Bradyrhizobium sp. WD16: one gene and its partner. The protein of the gene in region 1 interacts with the protein of each later gene in a pairwise test. Links are inferred from orthologs where the notes say so. Each region holds a gene or a part of one and is shown in the gene's direction. Other genes may lie near its edges. The genes, in order: eno and rpe.

Region 1 (3,198 bases):
AACATGGTGCCGCTCAAGGAGTTCGAGGCCCTGGTGGCGCGGCTCCAGGCCTTCGACCGGCTGTCGAAGAATCTCGGCTAGGCGCCGCCGCTCAGCCGCGGCCGCGATAGGCCGCGACGCCCTGGTCGGGCAGCCACAGGTTCTTGGGCGCGCGGCCGGTCTGCCAGAACACGTCGATGGGAATGCCGCCGCGCGGATACCAGTAGCCGCCGATGCGCAGGAAGCGCGGCTCGAGTTCGCGGACGAGGCGCTTGCCGATCGAGACGGTGCAGTCCTCGTGGAAGGCGCCATGGTTGCGGAAGCTCGCCAGATAGAGCTTGAGCGACTTCGATTCCACCAGCCAGTCGCCGGCGACGTAATCGATCACCAGGTGAGCGAAATCCGGCTGGCCGGTGATCGGGCACAGGGCGGTGAATTCCGGCGCGGTGAAGCGGATCAGGTAATCGTCGCCCCGGTGGGGGTTGGGAACGCGGTCGAGCGTCGCCGTCTCCGGCGAGGCGGGCAGCGGCACGGGCTGGCCGAGCTGCAGGGCGGGGGCTTTTGATTTCGGTCGTCTGGCCATGGGGGTCTCCATCATCCCTGATAGCCAATCCCGCCGCTGCGGTCATCGCCGCCGGGGCATTTTTTGCATGGTAACGAGCCGGTGGTCAGGCGGCATGGGCGGCCTTTTCCGGCCGGCGGTGTTCCTGTAGAAGCGGCCGCAATCCGCCCAAAGCAGAGAAGGAAGCCCCCATGACCGCCATCGTCGACATCATCGGCCGCGAAATCCTCGACAGCCGTGGCAATCCCACCGTGGAAGTCGATGTTGTGCTGGAGGACGGCTCGCGCGGCCGTGCCGCGGTGCCGTCGGGAGCATCCACCGGCGCCCATGAGGCGGTGGAACTGCGCGACGGCGACAAGGCGCGCTATTCCGGCAAGGGGGTCCGCAAGGCCGTGGACGCCGTCAACGGCGAGATCTTCGAGGCCATCGGCGGCATGGATGCCGAGCGCCAGGTGCAGATCGACGAGGCCCTGATCGCCCTCGACGGCACGCCCAACAAGAGCCGCCTCGGCGCCAATGCCATTCTCGGCGTGTCGCTTGCGGTCGCCAAGGCCGCGGCTGAGGCCGCCGACCTGCCGCTGTATCGTTACGTCGGCGGCACCTCGGCGCGCACCTTGCCGGTGCCGATGATGAACATCATCAACGGCGGCGTGCATGCCGACAACCCGATCGATTTCCAGGAATTCATGATCATGCCGGTGGGCGCGGCGAATTTCGCCGACGCGCTGCGCTGCGGGGCGGAGATCTTCCACACCCTCAAGGCCGAGCTGAAAAAGGCCGGACACAACACCAATGTCGGCGACGAGGGCGGTTTCGCCCCGAACCTGCCGTCAGCCGACGCGGCGCTGGAATTCGTCATGGGGGCGATCGCCAAGGCCGGCTACAAGGCGGGCGGCGACGTCATGCTGGCGCTCGATTGCGCTTCCACCGAATTCTTCAAGGACGGCAAATACGTCTATGGCGGCGAGAACAAGACCCGCAACCGTTCCGAGCAGGCGAAGTATCTCGCCGACCTCGTTGCCCGCTATCCGATCGTCTCGATCGAGGACGGCATGGCGGAAGACGACATGGAAGGCTGGAAGGAACTGACCGACCTGATCGGCAGCAAGTGCCAGCTGGTCGGCGACGACCTGTTCGTCACCAATGTCACGCGGCTGGCGGACGGTATCAAGAACGGCCGCGCCAACTCGATCCTCGTCAAGGTCAACCAGATCGGCTCGCTGACCGAGACCCTGGCCGCGGTGGAGATGGCCTTCAAGGCCGGTTACACCGCCGTGATGTCGCACCGCTCCGGCGAGACCGAGGATGCCACCATCGCCGATCTCGCGGTCGCCACCAATTGCGGGCAGATCAAGACCGGTTCGCTGGCGCGCTCCGACCGCACCGCCAAGTACAACCAGCTCCTGCGCATCGAGCAGGATCTGGGGGCCCAGGCCCGCTATCCCGGGCTTTCCGCGGTCAAGAGCGCCGGGGCGCGCGGCGCCTGAACGGTGGGTTCCATCGCGGGTTCCTTGCTGCGGGCGAAAGGTTGTGCTGCTATGAAGCCTCGCCCGCCGGCAGCAGCGCCCAGCTCGTGGTGATTCACCCTTGAGCTGTTGGACTGTCCCGGCGTGGTGCGACAGGTCTTTGCACTGCACACGCTTTCAGTGGCCGCGCCGAGCGGCCATGCTGACGGGGAGCCACCGGTGGACCAGACCACGTACCCCTCTATCGGGGATCGCGCTGCCGCGACCGCCGCGCTGATCGCGCACGTCGTCAATTCCGTCGATCAGGCGAGGGCGGTGGCGGCGCCGTTCTTCCATCTCGAGTTCGACCGCGTCTTTCCCGACGCGGTCTATGATACGATGCTGCTGGCGATGCCGGAGTCGTCCGATTACCGGCCGATGCACGGCCGCAGCCGTAGCAACGATCTCGCCGACGGCACCCATACCCGCGTCAAGATCGATCTGTTTCCGGAATACATCCGCCACCTGCCGGCGCCCAAGCTCGCGGTCTGGCGCATGGTCGGCGATGCCTTGTGTTCGGAGCCGCTCAAGAACGCCTTCCGGCGCAAGCTCGAGCCCGGGCTGCGCAAGCGCTTCGGCGAGGACTTCGCCGCCGTCGGGATGTATCCGATCCCGATCCTGACCCGCGACATCCCCGGCTATCGCATCGCGCCGCATACCGACACCCACTGGAAGGGCATTACCGTCCAGTTCTATCTGCCGGCGGACGACGCCAACACCGACATCGGCACCATCATGCACGAGGTCCGGCCCGACGGCTCGAAACCGAAGGCCGCGAAGATGCGGTTCGGCCGCAATTCGGGGTATGCCTTCGCGGTGGGGGACGACACCTGGCATTCCGCCGACCCGGTGCACGATCGTGTCAGGACCCGCGACAGCATCCTCCTGACCTATTTCGTCGATGCCGGGCCGCTGCGGGTCCTTCGTAACCGCGGCAAGCGTCTCGGTAATTTCGTCCTCAACGAAATCCGCCGCCGGATTTGATGTGCTTTTAAGCCGGCATTAACCGCGCCCTCGCATCGTGGGGCATGGTCTCCCGCACGCGATTCAAAGCCATTCTGACCGGCCTGGCGCTCTACGCCATGGCCGCGGCGCTGATCGCCTATTTCGGCGTCAATGCCTATACGGGCAAGTATGGCCTGACGGCGCGCG
Region 2 (3,307 bases), 530 kb from region 1 along the record:
GCGCCGGGCGAGGTAGTTCGCCCGCATCGGCTTGAGCACGAACACTGCAAGCAGCGCCGTGATGGCGTCCATGGCGATGATCAGGCCGAACACCGGCAGCCAGCTGCCCGTGGAACCGTAGACCATCGCGGCCACCGGACCACCGAGCACCGAGCCGATGCCCTGGGCCATGTAGAGAAAACCGTAATTGGTGGTGGCGTTGCGGGTGCCGAAGGTGTCGGTGAGGGTCGAGGGAAAGAGCGAGAAGATCTCGCCCCAACCGAAGAAAACGACGCCTGAGAGCAAGACGAACAGCGCCGCGTTGTCGCGGAACTGCAGCAGCATCCAGATCGACGCCGCCTCGAGCATGAAGGCGATCAGCATGGTGTATTCGCGGCCGATGCGATCGGAGACCCAGCCGAAGAACGGCCGGGTCAGGCCATTGGTCACGCGGTCGAACGTCAGGGCGAAGGGCAGCGCCGCAAGCCCGAATACCACGGTATCGGCAACGCCGAACGACTTGGCGAAACTGGCGAATTGCGAGATCACCATCAGCCCGCCGGTCGACATCATGGTCATCATCACGAACAGCAGCCAGAACACCGGCGTCTTGAGCATCGCGGTGGGCGCAACGTCCTTGACGGACGGCGCCGCGGCGAGCGGACGCGCGCTCTCGACCTCGCCGGCGGCGGGTTCGCGCAAGCCCAGCGCTGCGAGCGCGCCGACGATGCCGAGGATGGCGCCAAAGGTCACCAGCGTCGACTGATAGCCAGCACTCGCGATCATGCTGTCGATGGGGAAGGTCGTGAGAATGGCGCCGAAGCCGTAGCCGGCAGCGACCACCCCGGCGGCAAAACCGCGCCGATCCGGGAACCAGCGCACCATCAGCCCGACGATGCCGACATAAACGATGCCGGTCCCGACCCCGCAGAACAGGCCATAGGTCAGGTACAGCCCCCAGATGCCGCTAATATAGGCAGAACTGATCCAGCCCAGTCCCGAGAGCAGGCAGCCCACGGTGATCAGCAGCCTCGAGCCGAACCGATCGACCATCCAGCCCTGCAACGGCGACAGCCCGGTCTGAAGCACGATCAGCAGCGAGAAAGTGATCTGGATGGACGGCAGGTCGGCGCCTGTAGTGGATTGAAATGGTTTGACAAAAAGCGTCCAGACATATTGGGGGCTGGAGATCGCCATCATCGCCACGAGGCCGAGGCCGAGTTGGCCCCAGCGGGTCCTTGGCGGATCACTCGCGATGGTTTGAGTTAGCACAGTCATGGGAGGCCTCTTTACGGAGCGTTAATCAGGCCCTCTCTTCGCAAGGCACATGCCAACTGGCATTCCAAACACCAGAAACCGCATACGCGGTCGCAGGTTACCGGGCGACACGGCTGTGTACGTCGGGTTCGTCCGCGTTGCCCCTGCCCGGTCCACATGTTAGGCGGTGGCTGTCGGCCCTCGAGCCCGGAATTTCCAAATGTCATCTGCACCCGCAGCGCGCCCGCTGATCATCGCGCCGTCCGTTCTGGCGTCGGATTTCTCCAAGCTCGGCGAAGAGGTCCGCGCCATCGATGAGGCCGGCGCCGACTGGATCCACATGGACGTGATGGACGGCCATTTCGTCCCGAACATCTCCTTCGGCTCCGATGTCATCAAGGCGATGCGCCCGCATTCGAAGAAGATCTTCGACACCCATCTGATGATCTCGCCCTGCGATCCCTATCTCGAGGCCTTCGCCAAGGCCGGTTCGGATCAGATCATCGTCCACGTCGAAGCCGGCCCGCACCTGCACCGCTCGCTGCAGGCGATCCGCGCGCTCGGCAAGAGGGCTGGCGTCTCGCTCAATCCGGCGACGCCGGTCTCCAGCATCGAGAATGTCGTCGACATCCTCGACCTCGTTCTGGTGATGTCGGTCAATCCGGGCTTCGGCGGCCAGGCCTTCATTCCTGCCGCCATCGAGAAGGTGCGCCAGGTGCGGGCGCTGACCGCCGGCCGGCCGATCGACATCGAGGTCGACGGCGGCGTTACCCCGGACACGGTTGGGGCCATCGCCGCGGCGGGCGCCAATGCCTTCGTCGCCGGCTCTGCCGTCTTCAAGGGCGGCACCATCGAATCCTATCGCAACAACATCGCCGCCATCCGCCGCGCCGCGGCCGAAGCGCGCGGAGAAATCGCATGATCCCTCGTTACACCCGCCCCGAAATGGCTTCGATTTGGGAGCCTCAGACCCGTTTCCGGATCTGGTTCGAGATCGAGGCCCACGCCGCCGACGCCATGGCCGAACTCGGCGTCATTCCCAAGGAGGCGGCGCGCACCATCTGGGCGAAGGCGAAGGACGCGACCTTCAATGTCGAGCGCATCGACGAGATCGAGCGCGAGACCAAGCATGACGTCATTGCCTTTCTGACCCATCTCGCCGAGATCGTCGGCCCCGAGGCGCGTTTCGTCCACCAGGGCATGACCTCCTCCGACGTGCTCGACACCTGCTTCAGTGTCCAGCTGGTGCGTGCCGCGGATCTTTTGATCGCCGACGTCGACAAGGTTCTGGCGGCTCTCAAGCGCCGTGCCTTCGAACACAAAATGACCCCGAGCATCGGTCGCTCCCACGGGATCCATGCCGAACCGATTACCTTCGGCCTGAAGCTCGCCTATGCCTATGCGGAATTCACCCGCGCCCGGCAGCGCCTTGTCGCAGCCCGCCAGGAAATCGCCACCTGCGCCATCTCCGGTGCGGTCGGCACCTTCGCCCAGATCGATCCCAGGGTGGAGGCGCATGTCGCCAAGGCCATGGGCCTGAGCCCCGAACCGATCTCCACCCAGGTGATTCCGCGCGACCGTCACGCGATGTTTTTCGCCACGCTCGGCGTGGTTGCGGCTTCGGTCGAGCGGCTCGCCACCGAGATTCGCCACCTCCAGCGCACCGAAGTGCTCGAGGCGGAAGAGTATTTCTCGGAGGGCCAGAAGGGCTCCTCGGCGATGCCCCACAAGCGCAACCCGGTGCTGACCGAAAATCTCTCGGGCCTGTCGCGCATGGTGCGCGCCTTTGTGACCCCGGCGCTGGAGAACGTCGTGCTCTGGCACGAGCGCGACATTTCGCACTCCTCCGCCGAGCGCATGATGGCGCCCGATGCCACCGTGACGCTGGATTTTGCCCTCAACCGCCTCGCCGGTGTCGTCGACAAGCTCCTGGTCTATCCGCAGAACATGCAGAAGAACCTCGATCGGCTGGGTGGCCTCGTCCATTCGCAGCGCGTGCTGCTGGCGCTGACCCAGAAGGGCGCCAGCCGCGAGGAAGCGTATCGCCTGGTGCAGCGCAATGCCATGCCGG

Evidence for each region.
Region 2: the proteins of eno (region 1) and rpe interact in binary tests that used the Escherichia coli proteins (3 or more experiments, as listed by UniProt). The link is inferred for Bradyrhizobium sp. WD16 from one-to-one orthologs.

What each region holds. Positions count from the first base shown.
Region 1 is NZ_CP028908.1:4,497,896-4,501,093, forward strand. The notes cover bases 1-2,880. They hold eno (phosphopyruvate hydratase), read left to right. Parts: upstream 1-732; coding sequence 733-2,028; downstream 2,029-2,880. Other genes in these bases: kdsA (3-deoxy-8-phosphooctulonate synthase), read left to right, coding at 1-81; queF (preQ(1) synthase), read right to left, coding at 92-577; DB459_RS20915 (hypothetical protein), read left to right, coding at 2,227-2,880. In the rest of the region: more of DB459_RS20915, read left to right, coding at 2,881-3,030; DB459_RS20920 (septum formation initiator family protein), read left to right, coding at 3,075-3,198. UniProt on the Escherichia coli protein: Catalyzes the reversible conversion of 2-phosphoglycerate (2-PG) into phosphoenolpyruvate (PEP). It is essential for the degradation of carbohydrates via glycolysis.
Region 2 is NZ_CP028908.1:3,965,489-3,968,795, reverse strand. The notes cover bases 319-3,307. They hold rpe (ribulose-phosphate 3-epimerase), read left to right. Parts: upstream 319-1,456; coding sequence 1,457-2,158; downstream 2,159-3,307. Other genes in these bases: purB (adenylosuccinate lyase), read left to right, coding at 2,155-3,307; oxlT (oxalate/formate MFS antiporter), read right to left, coding at 319-1,257. Outside these bases: more of oxlT, read right to left, coding at 1-318. UniProt on the Escherichia coli protein: Catalyzes the reversible epimerization of D-ribulose 5-phosphate to D-xylulose 5-phosphate.